DNA from 4 places in the Saccharospirillum sp. HFRX-2 genome. Region 1 is predicted to be linked to each of the others. Evidence: predicted binding sites of a transcription regulator. Region 1 holds the regulator's gene; each other region holds the start of a gene.
What was found. Region 1 encodes LexA, which represses DNA repair genes until DNA is damaged. Its sites were predicted from a motif close to TACTGTNTANNTANACAGTA; they were not measured.
Positions count from the first base shown of each region.

Region 1 (3,500 bases):
AACTCCAATAAAGACCACAACCTGCAACCGCTAGTGGCTGACAACATCACCAACCAAATACTGGAAGGTAACCAGTCCATTATCGGTCTGATGATTGAGAGCAATCTGGAAGCCGGCAATCAGAAAATCCCTGAGAACCTGGCCGACCTGAAACCGGGCGTATCGGTGACCGATGCTTGCATCAGCTGGTCAACAACAGAGCAATTACTGCTGTCGATGCGCGACAAACTAAAAGACGCATTGCCGCGTCGCATCAGCAAGAATGTCACCAATATAAAAGCCGGCTAAAACCCGCTGGCACAAAAAAGGGTAGCTACTATGGCTACCCTTTTTTATTACTCGAACACTGGCTTCAGGCCGGCTCCGACGCCTTGGGCAGCAAGGCCGCCCAATCAAAATCGACCACCCGGGCTTCGCTGCGATGATCTTCTGCCACTCGCATGCGCTTTAACCAGGAGGGAGTACGACCCGGCTCAAATACCCAACGCGTGACGTCCTGATGGGCATCCAGCGATGGACGAATAGCCTGGCCGCCAGTGGTCTTCCAACCACCAAACCAACCCCCTTTTTTCAGCAATTGACGAAACAGTTGCCGCACTTCCATTTCTTCGCCCGGCCCTTTCACCCAGGCGCTTTTAAGCAGACGAATGCGCTGAATCAGCTTGGCGCCGGGTAACCAATAAAGGCGACGTGGCGGTAACTGGTGGGAATTAACGAACAATAGCTCCGGCAGCGTCTCACCGTAGGCCAGAGTTCGGCTGATCAACTCACAACCCATGCCGCGAGCAACAACGGCTGGTTTGTGGCCACAGCGTTCTTCAATAAACGCGAACACGGACGGCAGATCATACTCAGCCATAATGTCCAGCGTATTGGTTTGCGGTCGTTGGTTGCGCGATGACAAACCATGGCCCCGCCAATCCAATAGCCAGACATCGTAACCCTGACGTACCAACTCACCAGCGGTACCGCCAACGCCATAATCCAACCATTGCCAGTGGTTGTAGAACGCATCGTGAACCAACAATAGCGGCAACGCCTTGGTCACTTTTTCCTGATGCAGACGCACCAGTGCAATCTCGACGGTTTTGTCGGTGCTGTTGTTGGGTTTCAGGGAATAGACATCTTCGTAGACGCCTTCTTTGAATTCCGCACTGGCCAAAGCCACCGGGAAAAGTTCACTGCTACTTTTCAAGCCTTTAGAGTCCTTTACAGTGAGCGTAGCCTGTATATAATCACAGCTACTGTATAAAAAAACAGGGCGACACTATGCTGAAACTGACCGCTCGTCAACAAGAGGTGCTGGATATCATTAAAGAGCACCTTGGCGCCACCGGCTACCCACCGACCCGGGCAGAAATCGCCCAACGGCTCGGTTTTAAATCTCCCAATGCGGCGGAAGAACACCTCAAGGCCCTGGCCCGTAAAGGGGCTATTGAGATGGTCTCCGGTGCCTCACGCGGTATCCGACTGCCGGAATCCGAAGCCGAAGCGGGCATTCCCGTCGTCGGCCGTGTTGCTGCCGGCTCCCCTATTCTGGCCCAGGAACAGATTGAGGAATTCGTCGAAATTCCCTCCGGTCTGTTCAACCCCAAAGCCGATTATTTGCTTCAGGTGCAGGGGCTCAGTATGAAAGACATCGGCATACTGGAAGACGATCTAATCGCGGTTCACAAGACCGATCAAGCCCGCAATGGCGATATCGTTGTTGCTCGAGTCGGTGAAGATGTCACCGTCAAACGCTATGAACGCGAAGGCGGCATTGTAACGCTCTATCCGGAAAATACCGACTTTGATCCGATCAAGATCGACCTGGAACAGGACGACTTTGCCATCGAAGGTCTCTACGTCGGCGTTATTCGCCGGACGTTGCACTAAGCACCGCCCGGCAAACGCATCACTCCGGTCGCGCCTCTGGCTCATTCGAGCTATTCCACAGGGGCGCGGTGCCGGATTTCTTCTCAATCATCGCCAGCATCTGTAGATGCGCTTCGCGCTCTGCGGCCGTCGGCTCAATAACGACCAAGCGCTCTCCAGCCGCCATCACCGCACTGGCATCAAAACTCACTTCTTCATTATTGGACTGGGGTTCTTCATCCAGAATCAGTGCCGTCTGGCCACCGGTCATCATCAAATAGACGTCAGCAAGAATCTCCGAGTCAAGCAAAGCGCCGTGCAGTGTACGGTGGCCGTTATCGATACCATAGCGTTTGCACAACGCATCCAGTGAAGCCTTGGCACCCGGATGTTTTTCACGCGCCAGCATCAGCGTATCGAGCACGGTGCAATGACTGTCCAACCGACCGAAACGGCTGTCACCTTCGGCGGCCAACCGATCAAATTCCATTTGCAGGAAGCCCATATCGAAGGAGGCGTTGTGGATGACTAGTTCAGCGCCCGCGACAAACTGCCAGAAGTCGTCAGCGATATCGCGAAACTTAGGCGCGTCCTTAACCTTCTCATTATCAATGCCGTGAACGGCGATCACTTCTTCGGGAATGTCGCGCTCCGGGTTGATGTAGTAGTGAAAGTGTCGGCCAGTATGTTTACGGCCGACCAGTTCGACACACCCAACTTCGACGATGCGATCGCCCTTGTTGGGGCTCAGACCGGTGGTTTCCGTATCCAGTACAATCTGTCGCATATCAACCTCGCTTAATAATGTCGTCGACGCCCTGATTAGCCAGCGCATCGGCACGTTCGTTCCCTTCATTACCGGCGTGGCCTTTTACCCAATGCCACTGCACCTCGTGCTTGCCGATCTGCTCATCCAAACGCTGCCACAGGTCTTTATTCTTCACCGGCTGCTTGCTGGCAGTTTTCCAGCCATTGCGTTTCCAGCCATGAATCCACTCGGTGATGCCTTTGCGCACATATTGGGAATCGGTGTACAGATCCACCTGACAACGCCGCTTCAAAGATTCCAAACCAGCGATGGCCGCCATCAGCTCCATACGATTGTTAGTGGTATCGCGTTCGCCACCATGCAGTGATTTTTCGTGTTTGCCCGAGCGCATCAACACGCCCCAACCACCCGGACCGGGATTACCACGGCAGGCGCCGTCGGTATAAAGGGTGACAGCGTCACTCATATTGATTCCTTATCGTCCGGCTCGTCAGGCCGGATTTCAGTACCGGCCGGGCGCGCCAGCGCGGCCGACCATTGATTCGTCCCGCCACCTGTTTGCAACCCACCAAAAGGTAGACTGCACCGGAGACCGGCAATAAACGTCGCTGCACGCGACTCAAAAAACCTAACCGCCCCAACCACTCCGGACGGCGGTAAGGCGGAATAAACAGATGTTTCTCCTGGCGCTCCATTTCGAAATTGAGCAGTTGCATCCAGTCAGCCACACGACCACTGCGAATAAAACGCGACCGCCACACCCCGGATTGAGCCCGACTGAGCATCGCCCGAGCCCCCCAGGCACTGAACGGATTAAAGCCGACGATCACCAACAACCCACCGGGACGCAACACCTGGGCTGCTTCACGCACCG
Region 1 is NZ_JBEBMU010000006.1:14,045-17,544, forward strand. It holds gene ABMA60_RS12880 (3-deoxy-7-phosphoheptulonate synthase) at 1-288, shown strand, start outside; gene ABMA60_RS12885 (alpha/beta hydrolase) at 353-1,195, opposite strand; gene lexA (transcriptional repressor LexA) at 1,270-1,878, shown strand; gene dnaQ (DNA polymerase III subunit epsilon) at 1,898-2,644, opposite strand; gene rnhA (ribonuclease HI) at 2,646-3,092, opposite strand; gene ABMA60_RS12905 (class I SAM-dependent methyltransferase) at 3,085-3,500, opposite strand, start outside.

Region 2 (3,500 bases), on a different contig from region 1:
CATCGCGATTAAACGCAAAACTGGCCGCCGCATCCTGCTGGGCCAGATTGGCGTCGTACAAACCATCGGTATTGATCAGATAATCCGGTGCCGCCTGCTCCAGACAAGCCGCAATAGCGGCCGCATCGGTAATATCCAACTGGTTGCGCGTAACGGCGACAAAAGCGACTTCCCGACTGCTCAGCAAACGCTTCAGAGCTCGACCAACCTGACTGTCAGCACCGGTCACCAAAATGTTCACAGAGCGACCTCAGAAAGGAATATCGTCGTCAAAGTCGTCGAAGTTGTTATTGCCTGGTTGAGAACCGGTTTGCGGTGCTGGCTGACTGGGCGCCCGTTGCTGACCGCCACCAAAACCACCACCCTGGTTGGGCTGACCACCGAAGCCACCGGCGCTCTGCTGACCGCCACCGAAGCCGCCTTGAGGTTGCGACTGCGGCTGCGACTGGGGTTGCCCACCACCAAAACCACCGCCCTGATTCGACTGGCCACCACCAAAGTTACCGCCGCCGGAGCCGCCGCCTTCATTGCGACCACCGACAAACTGCATATCACGCGCGACGATTTCAGTGGAGTAACGGTCCTGACCGTTTTGATCCTGCCACTTGCGTGTTTGCAATCGACCTTCGATATAAACCAGAGAACCTTTGTGCAGATAGTTAGCCGCGGTTTCCGCCATGCGGCCGAAAATCACGATGCGGTGCCATTCGGTCTGATCCTGGCGATTGCCCTGGTCGTCCTGTGGACCCAGCTCATTGGTGGCCACATTCAGGTTAACCACCTGAGTGCCCGATGCTGTGGCGCGAACGTCCGGGTCCTGCCCCAGCCGTCCGAGAATGATGACTTTGTTTACCGTACCTTTAGCCATGATCGATATCCTGTTGGTTAAGCGCTTGATAGCAGCCGTCCAGGCCGCCTCTTACTTCTGAATTCTGTGTATCATCAGGGTGGACTGAGCCCTGGTCAATTGTGCCTTGCCGCTGATGTAGATTCACTCCCAGCCGCGGTGTTTGAGCCGCCTTCAATCGAGTTGCGCTCAGCCCACCACAACACCAGCATCCACAGCGCCATCAGCGTCACACCCAGCACCGCTATGCCGATCTGATCAAAGCGACTGAAGGCCCAACCACCCAGCGCGCCACCACAGGCCGCGCCCAGAAACTGGCCGGTGGAAAACAAACCCATAGCCGTGCCGCGCGCATCCGCCGGCGCGCGACGACTGAGCAGAGAAGGCAAGCTGGCTTCAATCAGATTAAAACCGACAAAGAACAACCAGGTCAGGCCGATGCTCAACACCAGCCAGCGGTTTACACCCAGCAGCAGTGTCGCTACCAGCACCAGTGCCGCCGCGAAGAGCAGCACCGGGACATGCAAACGGCGGCGTTCGGCAATCATGATCAGCGGTGCCATGGCAACAAAAGACAGCACCATCACCGGCGCATAAATCCAGCCCAGATGCGCATCGGCAACACCCTGACGCGTCAGCATCACCGGCAGACCGACAAACAAGGCGGTCATGGTCAGGTGCAGACAAAAGATGCCCAGACTGAGCGGCGTCAACTGCCGATCGCGCAGCACCGCCCCCAACTGACTGCCACGCCACTGGCGTTCGCGATGCACCGTTGGCGCCGGTGGTTGCGGCAACCACAGCAGGATCAACATGCTCAGCAACGCCAACGCAGCGGTCGCCCAAAACGGCCCGGCCAGACCAAAACCGCCCGCCAGCCAGGGGCCAACCATGACCGCCAAGACAAAGGAACCGCCAATAACCGCCCCGACAATGGCCATCGCCTTGGTGCGTTCGCCGTCGCGGGTGTAGTCAGCCAGCAAGGCCAGCACCACACTGGCAATGGCACCACTGCCCTGCAAGGCACGCCCGACAATCAACCAGAGTACATCATCCGCCAGCGCCGCCAGCACTGAACCGGCGAAGAACACCAGCAGTCCGGCCAGAATAACCGGCTTGCGACCGAAACGATCCGACAACATGCCTAAAGGAATTTGTAACAGCGCCTGAGTGACACCATAAATGCCCAGCGCCAGGCCCAGAGTCTGAGTGCTGGCACCGAGCAAATGCTGACCGTAGAGCGTCAGCACAGGCAGCACCATAAACAGCCCCAACATACGAGCGGCATAGAGTGTTCCCAGTCCGAAGAGCGCGCGTTTTTCCAGGGAATTGAAAGCCATGACGGGTCAGTCTACGTATCCAACCGAGTGCGAAGGCGCGCATCTTATCAGAAAAGATCGAACCGGTGGCGCCGCTTGGGTTCTGTACATACATACAGTACACTTTCGCTTTTGTGTCTGACCGCAGCTGTAACGCCAAGAGGAACAGATGGACAAAATTATCGTCCAGGGGGCTCGTACCCATAACCTGAAAAATATCGACGTGGAAATCCCGCGTGATCAACTGGTCGTGCTGACCGGTCTTTCCGGTTCCGGCAAGTCCTCACTGGCCTTTGATACGCTTTATGCCGAGGGCCAGCGGCGCTATGTCGAATCCTTGTCGACCTACGCCCGTCAGTTTCTGTCGATGATGGAAAAGCCCGATGTCGATCACATCGAAGGCTTGTCTCCGGCGATCTCCATCGAGCAGAAAACCACCAGTCACAACCCGCGTTCGACAGTCGGTACCACCACCGAAATCTACGATTATTTGCGTCTGCTTTACGCGCGCGTCGGCGAACCACGCTGTCCGCATCACGACGAGCCGCTGGCCGCTCAGACCATCAGCCAGATGGTCGATCAGGTGCTGGCGCAGCCGGAAGGTTCCAAGCTGATGATGCTGGCGCCGCTGATCGACGACCGCAAAGGCGAACACCTGCACGTCTTCAACGAACTGCGCAGCCAGGGTTTTGTGCGCGTGCGCGTCGACGGCACAGTGATGGATCTGGATGAAGTACCGGCGCTGGATAAAAAACGTAAGCACAGCATCGAAGCGGTGGTCGATCGCTTTAAAGTGCGTGACGACCTGAAACTGCGTTTAGCCGAATCCTTCGAAACCTGCCTGACTTTATCCGGCGGTACCGCCAAGGTGGTCTGGATGGACGGCGACGGCGACGACCTGCTGTTCTCCGACCGCTTCGCCTGTCCGGTTTGTGGCTACTCTATTGCCGAACTCGAACCGCGCATGTTCTCCTTCAACAATCCGGCCGGTGCCTGTGAACAGTGCGACGGCCTGGGCATGAAACACTATTTCGACGGCGGTAAAGTCGTGCGCGACCCGAGCCTGAAACTGGCCGAAGGCGCCATCTCCGGTTGGGACCGACGCGCGGTTTATTACTTCAGCCAGATACAGGCCTTGGGTGAGCATTACGGCGTCGACATCGACGTGGCTTTTAACAAGCTGCCGAAAAAATTCCAGAAGATCGTGCTTGAAGGCAGTGGCAATACCGAGATCGAATTTTCCTACGTAAACAGCCGCGGCGCAGTCTACAGTCGCCAACACACCTTCGAAGGTGTGATGCCCAATATGGAACGGCGCTATCGTGAAACCGATA
Region 2 is NZ_JBEBMU010000007.1:46,997-50,496, forward strand. It holds gene ABMA60_RS14340 (SDR family oxidoreductase) at 1-241, opposite strand, end outside; gene ABMA60_RS14345 (single-stranded DNA-binding protein) at 251-868, opposite strand; gene ABMA60_RS14350 (MFS transporter) at 964-2,187, opposite strand; gene uvrA (excinuclease ABC subunit UvrA) at 2,336-3,500, shown strand, end outside.
Region 2: a site for LexA is predicted at 2,268-2,287, ahead of uvrA (excinuclease ABC subunit UvrA). Genes of this name have one in related genera too.

Region 3 (3,500 bases), on a different contig from region 1:
CAGCGCTTTACAAAACAACACGAAGCGAAATTTAGCGACCGGTGAAATCCACTGCTAGATTTTAAAACGCTGTTTACTCGGACGTATTCACGCCATGATAAAGAAAGAAAACATTCTCGAATCGGCACGCAATGTCTTATCCCAACAAGGCATCACCAAACTATCGCTGCGCAAAATCGCTGCGGAAACCGGTTGCGCGGCGCCCTCTATTTATTATTACTTCCGCAATAAGCAGGAAATTGTGGCTGGACTGTGGGAAGCCATAGCGCCCGACCTGTTGCGACAACTCAGCAACCCGGCCAGCTATGATACGGCTTACAGTGACTTCTGGTTGCAACGCCCGGACGACTTCAAGCTGTTTATAACCCAGGCTGAGTACTACCCCTACGTGTCTCAGACAGCGGCTTATCAGCGACTGCGTTCATTGCTCGGCGAGCGGCTCCCTGAGCTCAATGGACGACTGATGGACCGCATCTACACCACCACTGGTCAAACCTTCGAACAAGGCTAATTGCTGGTTCAATGCCTGGTCGGTAAAACGCACGCCCAAACCCAGCAGACGGACCGGCTCATCCCGACGCTGCCAGGCTTCGCTCAGCAGCGTCCGGAAAGACGCCACGGTGACCGGCATAGCGCGCTCCACCGTGGTTTTCTGGAACGACCGGAAGCGCATTTTCAGGAACACCCGGCCGATGCCGCCGCGCTGCGACCGCTTGGCCAGGCGTCCCTGCAATTCGTCAAACAAGACCACCAGCTGTTGCTGGCAGCTTGCTTCATCGGGTAAATCGGTTGGATAGGTGTGTTCGACACTGAGCGACTTGGCATAACGTTCGGTACGCACCGGCCGCTCATCCTCACCACGCGCCAGCTGATAGAGGCGCGGCCCGAAACGACCAAAGCGATCCACCAGCGTCATCAACGAAGCCTGTTGCAGATCACCACAGGTTCGAAACCCCAACTGATGCATGCGTTCAGCGGTTTTCTGTCCAACCCCAAACAATCGCTCAACCGGCAGCGCCTGTACAAACTCAGCGACCCTATCCGGGGTGATAACACAGAGACCGTCGGGCTTGTTCCAGTCCGAAGCGATCTTAGCCAGATACTTGTTAGGGGCGACACCCGCGGAGACGGTAATGCCCAGTTCGCGCTTGATTTCAGCACGCAGGTGTTCGGCCAGACGAGTCGCACTGCCAGCAAAGGCCGAGCTCTCCGATACATCCAGAAAAGCTTCGTCGAGCGACAAGGGTTCGATCTGGTCGGTATAGCGCATGAAAATGGCGCGCATCTGGTGGGAAACAGAGCGGTAAACGTCGAAACGCGATGGTTGGATGATTAACCCGGGACACAAAGACCGTGCCCGCGCCGTCGGCATTGCCGAGCGAACACCAAAGGCCCGGGCTTCATAGTTGCAGGTCGACAGCACGCCTCTGGGTCCCTGCCCGCCCACGGCCACAGGCTGGCCGCGCAACTCGGGAAAATCACGCATTTCCAGCGCCGCATAATAACAATCGCAATCGATGTGGATAATCTTCCGCAACGCCAAAACCGTCGCCTCACTGCCGCTTTACCCGCCGGCACAATATACTGTATATAATCACAGCATTCCAGCGACAGCGGACGGTCAAAACCACGCATAAAGCCCCGTCCGCAGTGAATACGGACGAGAAAGGGGGTCGAAGAAGTTACTGGAGGGGTATAGCAGAAGAGACTCGGAGCAACAGTCGAAAGTGTTGGCCTTCCCGGCCGGATCCCTGCTCTATCTATGGATATCACTTCCCTGTGAAGGCGCCAGACTCCCTTCAGCGCTCAATGATATTCTGCAATGGCTCAGGGTGATGGTACAGTCACAAAGGTAGCCAAAATAACGACAAAAAACGCCATGTTTGTAGCTCAAGCGTCAGCCACTGAAGTTTTCCAGATGCCGGTTGGAGGCCCACCTGACTACAATGTCCTGGAAGAGGGACTGGCTGTGCAAATCGGTCAGAATTTGCGCACGGTACGCAGTTATCTGGGGTTGGGTCAGCGTGACCTAAGCGAACGGATACAGGTATCGCTCAGTCAGTACCGCAAATACGAAGCCGGACAAGACTTCCCCCGACTGCACTCAGCCCTGCTGTGGTCACTGGAAACCGGAATACCGACACACTGGCTGTTTTATGGCACGCGCTATCAGCAATGGTTGAAGTTGCCATTCAAACCCGCCTGGATTCCGGTGCTCTATTTCGTGAATCGCGCCCCGGACTGGGCACTGGAGGCGTTGAATTCGGTGCTGAAAGGCTTGTTGCACGAATACGATGCAACCGACAATCCTTTCGCAAGCCTGGCGGAGTTACGCAGCAGTCTCAGCCATCAGCTGTTACGTGATCCTTATTACCGAGCCATAGCGGAAAAGTTGCGTGACTTCCGCCTTGCCAGGGGTACCTCGCAAGAAGAAGTTGCCCGATTGATGGGCGTGTCGATGGCGGCTTATCGTAAATACGAAACACCCGAACTGTGCCCGCACTACAGCATCAATCTGATCATGCGCTTCTGGATGGCAACCGGTACCAGCCCGCTGGAACTATCAACGGAAACACCGGTATACCTTTATCGGCACATTCAAAATAATAATTTTGCGGTGTTATTGCCCTGGCTAGAGCGCTTGGATGAGGCGGCTTTGGCCCAGGTCAACGAGGTGTCCCGGGCCTTGGCAGGATCGACTTGAACTCAGGCGTTCAACCCAAACCAACGTTGTTTTTCTGCAATACCTGTTCGGCCCGATAGCTGGAACGGACAAAGGCGCCAGAGACGACTTCCAGGAAGCCGCGCTCCAATCCCCATTGACGGTATTTCTGAAACTCTTCCGGCGTGACATAACGCTCCACCGGCAAGTGGTTCAGTGAGGGTTGCAGATACTGTCCGAAGGTAACGATATCCACACCGATGGCTTTCAGATCATCCAGTGCTTCGATGATTTCGTCTTCGGTTTCACCCAAACCCAGCATCAGGCTGGTTTTGGTCAGCACTTCCGGCTTGTAGCGTTTGGCGTGTTCCAGCACGGCCAGGGTTTGCTCGTAGCTGGCACGGGGGTCGCGCACCGGATGCGTCAGGCGGCGCACGGTTTCAACGTTCTGGGCAAAGACTTCGATGCCGGAATCCACCACCACTTCGACATCCGATAACTTACCTTGAAAATCCGGTGTCAGCGCTTCAACCGCGGTTTCCGGGTTAACTTCCTTAACCCGCTTAACGGTCGCCGCATAGTGAGCCGCACCACCGTCCTCAATGTCATCGCGGTTAACCGAGGTCAGCACGATGTAATTCAGACCCATCAGCGCAACTGACTGAGCGGTGTTCTCGGGCTCTTCCGGATCAAGCCAGCCATGGGAATTGCCAGTGTCGACCGCGCAGAATTTGCACGCCCGGGTGCAGACATCGCCCATCAACATGATGGTGGCGGTACCGGCGCTCCAGCACTCGCCGATGTTGGGACACATGGCTTCTTCACAGACGGTGCTCAG
Region 3 is NZ_JBEBMU010000007.1:83,670-87,169, forward strand. It holds gene ABMA60_RS14510 (TetR/AcrR family transcriptional regulator) at 95-511, shown strand; gene dinB (DNA polymerase IV) at 422-1,537, opposite strand; gene ABMA60_RS14520 (helix-turn-helix domain-containing protein) at 1,970-2,704, shown strand; gene lipA (lipoyl synthase) at 2,715-3,500, opposite strand, start outside.
Region 3: a site for LexA is predicted at 1,583-1,602, ahead of dinB (DNA polymerase IV). Genes of this name have one in related genera too.

Region 4 (3,500 bases), on a different contig from region 1:
GATGCGAACTTCGCCCGGACCGGGATCTCCGACTTGAATGTCTTCCCATTTAAAGACCTCGGGGCCGCCGTTTTGGTGAATGCGGATGGCGTGCGTCATGACCTCTCCTGAATCGATTCGATTGTTTTTCGGTGTTGGTTCGGTGAGTGATGGCGGCAGTTTACTCTGTTGCCGTGCTGGCATCATCCAGCCTTGCGGCGGCGGTTCGCAGCGGGTTTGCGACGCGATGTTTTCCGTTGCCCGCGTCGTGGTGGTTTGCCCAGGCCGGCGAGACCTGCCGGTTGCCAGGAACGCAGCGTGCCGGTCAGCTCCTGCAACTCGCTGACCAAGGGTTGCATGAGCGTTTCATAACGCGCCTGGCCGCTTGCGATGTCACCGAGAATGGATTCCCAGCGCGCGGTGCGATCCGGCAGCGTGAGGCTTTGCGGCAGCGCAGTGATCAGCGCTTTGCCAGCCTCGGTAGCGTGCAAGGCTTTGCCCTGGCGGTGCAAGAAACCGCGCTTGAACAGCACTTCCAGAATACTGGCGCGGGTGGCTTCGGTGCCCAGACCGTCGGTTTCTTTGAGTACCTTTTTCAGCTCCGTGTCGGCGACAAAACGGCTGATGCCGGTCATGGCCGCCAGTAAGGTGGCTTCGGTAAAAGGCTTGGGTGGTTGCGTTGCTTTTTCGCGGATCTCGGCGTTTGCACAGTGCACCTGGTCGCCTTCCTTCACAGAGGGCAAAACCGTCTCGGCTTCGTCTTGTTTGCTGGGAAAGAGCGCTTTCCAACCCGCAACCAGTGTTTGTTTGGCCTGGGCGCGAAACAGTCCACCGGCCAGCCGTGCTTCGATTTTTTGTTCGCGGCGTTGCCAGGCTGGCAGGAACTGCGCCAGATAAGCGCGGCTGACCAGATAATAAATTTTCGCCTCGTCTTCACTGAGCCGGGTCACAGTTTTTCCGGTGGGAATGATGGCGTGGTGTGCGCCGACCTTGGCGTCGTTCCAGGTACGGCTTTTCTGGCTGAGGTTCAGTTGCGGCCAGGCGGCGTCGAGGCGGTTGTCGTTCAACACCTTCAGGCTGGCACGAATGGCGCTGGTGACCTGGGCGGCCTCGGCATGATGTTCGCTGGGCAGATAACGACAGTCCGAGCGCGGGTAGGTAATGGCCTGGTGTTTTTCGTACAGACTCTGCGCCAGATCGAGCACTTTTTGCGCGCTGAAACCAAACACCTTGTTGGCTTCCATCTGCAAATTCGACAGGCTCGGCGGTAAGGGCGCGTGCTGATTGCTGGTGTTTGCGCTGGCCAGGGTGATGTCGCCATCCTGCCCCTGAACGGTTTTCACGACGTGCTCAGCCAGCGGTCGCGACAGGTTACGGCCATCATCATCCAGCCAGGCTTCGCAGGCCTCGCTCGGTTGCCATTGAGCAGCAAAACCTTCGCCGGCTTGGGTTGTTAGTTGCGACCAGACTTCGTAATAGGGTCGGCTGGTAAAGGCGTCGATGGCGCGATCGCGATCAACCACCAAACCCAGTACCGGCGTCTGCACCCGGCCGATGGAGAGCACGCCCTGATAACCCGCGTTACGGCCGCCAAGCGTGACTGCCCGGGTCAGGTTGATGCCATACAGCCAGTCGGCGCGTGCCCGTGCCAGAGCTGAGACGGATAAAGATTGGAAGTCGCGGTTGGGTTGCAGTTTATCCAATGCACGTTTCACCGCGCTTGGGTTCAAATCGTTGATCAGGCAACGCTGGGTGCTGTCGAGCTTGGCTTTGGGCACCTTTAAATAGTGCAGCACTTCATCGACTAAGAGCTGACCTTCTCGGTCCGGATCGCCGGCGTGAATCAGTTGATCCGCCTGTTTGACCAGTTTGCGCACCACCGCAAGCTGCTTGGCGGTCTGGCGTTTGGCCTGGTATTGCCACTGGTCGGGCAAAATGGGCAGGGTGTTGAATGACCATTGCTTGAACGCCGGGTCGTAAGCGTCGGGCTCTGCCTGCTCCAGCAAGTGGCCGATGCACCAGGTCACCACCGTATCGCCGACGGTGACGCAGCCGTCCTGGCGTTGCTGTTGACCGGGCAGGGCGGCGGCAATGGCGCGCCCGAGGCTGGGTTTTTCGGCGATAAATAAGCGCATGGCAATCAGTGTTGAGATATGGATGTATATACAGTATTGGCTCGTGCCGTCCAGCGCAAGGCGCGGCCCCTACTCAGCGCGGCCCAAACCGGTATAATCGCCGCTTTGGCAAACCCCATTCTCCTGCCGAGCGATTTCCGGAGTCCGCATTCTGATGAGTGACAAGCCGTCCAACTTTCTCGCCACCCTGATCGAAGACGACCTGAAAAGTGGTAAGCACGACAAGATCGTGACCCGCTTTCCGCCAGAGCCCAATGGCTATCTACACATTGGTCATGCCAAATCCATCTGCGTCAATTTCGGTCTGGCCGAGCAATTTGGCGGCGTCTGCAATTTGCGGTTTGACGACACCAATCCGGAAAAAGAAGAGCAGGAATACATCGACTCGATCAAAGCCGATATTAACTGGCTCGGTTTTGAGTGGGTGGGTAAAGAAAAATACACCTCCGATTATTTTGATCAGTTGTACGACTGGGCGGTCGAGCTGATTAAAAACGGCGACGCCTACGTCTGTGATCTCAGCGGCGAAGAAGCGCGCGAATACCGCGGCACTTTAACTGAGCCGGGTCGCAACAGTCCTTATCGTGAGCGCAGCGTCGAGGAAAACCTCGATCTGTTTGCGCGCATGAAAAACGGTGAGTTCGATGACGGAGCCAAATCATTGCGCGCCAAAATCGATATGGCGGCACCGAATATGAATCTGCGCGATCCGGTGTTGTATCGCATCCGTCGCAAGGAACATCACCAGACCGGCAACAAGTGGTGCATCTATCCGAGCTACGATTTTGCCCATGGTCAGTCCGATGCGCTGGAAGGCGTGACGCACTCAATCTGTACGCTGGAATTCGAAGATCACCGTCCGCTTTATGACTGGTTTATCGAAAAACTGCCGGTGCCGGCGGTACCGCATCAGTACGAATTTGCGCGGCTGAATGTGAACTACACCGTGACTTCCAAGCGCAAGTTGAAGCGTTTGGTAGATGAAGCTGTGGTCGATGGTTGGGACGACCCGCGTATGCCGACCATCAGTGGTATGCGCCGGCGCGGTATTACCCCAGCGGCGCTGCGTCACTTTGCCGATATGGTCGGCACCAGCCGCGCCGGTGGCGTGGTGGACTTGGGTATGCTCGACCATGCCATTCGTGAAGACCTGAACGATAACGCGCCGCGGGCCATGGCGGTGTTGAATCCGTTGAAGGTGGTGCTGAGCAATTTGCCGGATAATCACCGCGAAGTGTTCACCGCGGCAGGGCATCCAAATCGCAGCGACCTGGGTGAACGCGAGCTGCCGTTCACCCGCGAAATCTATATCGACCGCTCCGACTTCAATGAAGATTCCAGCCTGTCACGGAAGAAATTCAAGCGACTGGTTTTGGGTGAGTGGGT
Region 4 is NZ_JBEBMU010000010.1:78,353-81,852, reverse strand. It holds gene ABMA60_RS16840 (quinone oxidoreductase family protein) at 1-99, opposite strand, end outside; gene ABMA60_RS16835 (DNA topoisomerase III) at 183-2,114, opposite strand; gene ABMA60_RS16830 (glutamine--tRNA ligase/YqeY domain fusion protein) at 2,269-3,500, shown strand, end outside.
Region 4: a site for LexA is predicted at 2,131-2,150, ahead of ABMA60_RS16835 (DNA topoisomerase III). Genes of this name have one in related genera too.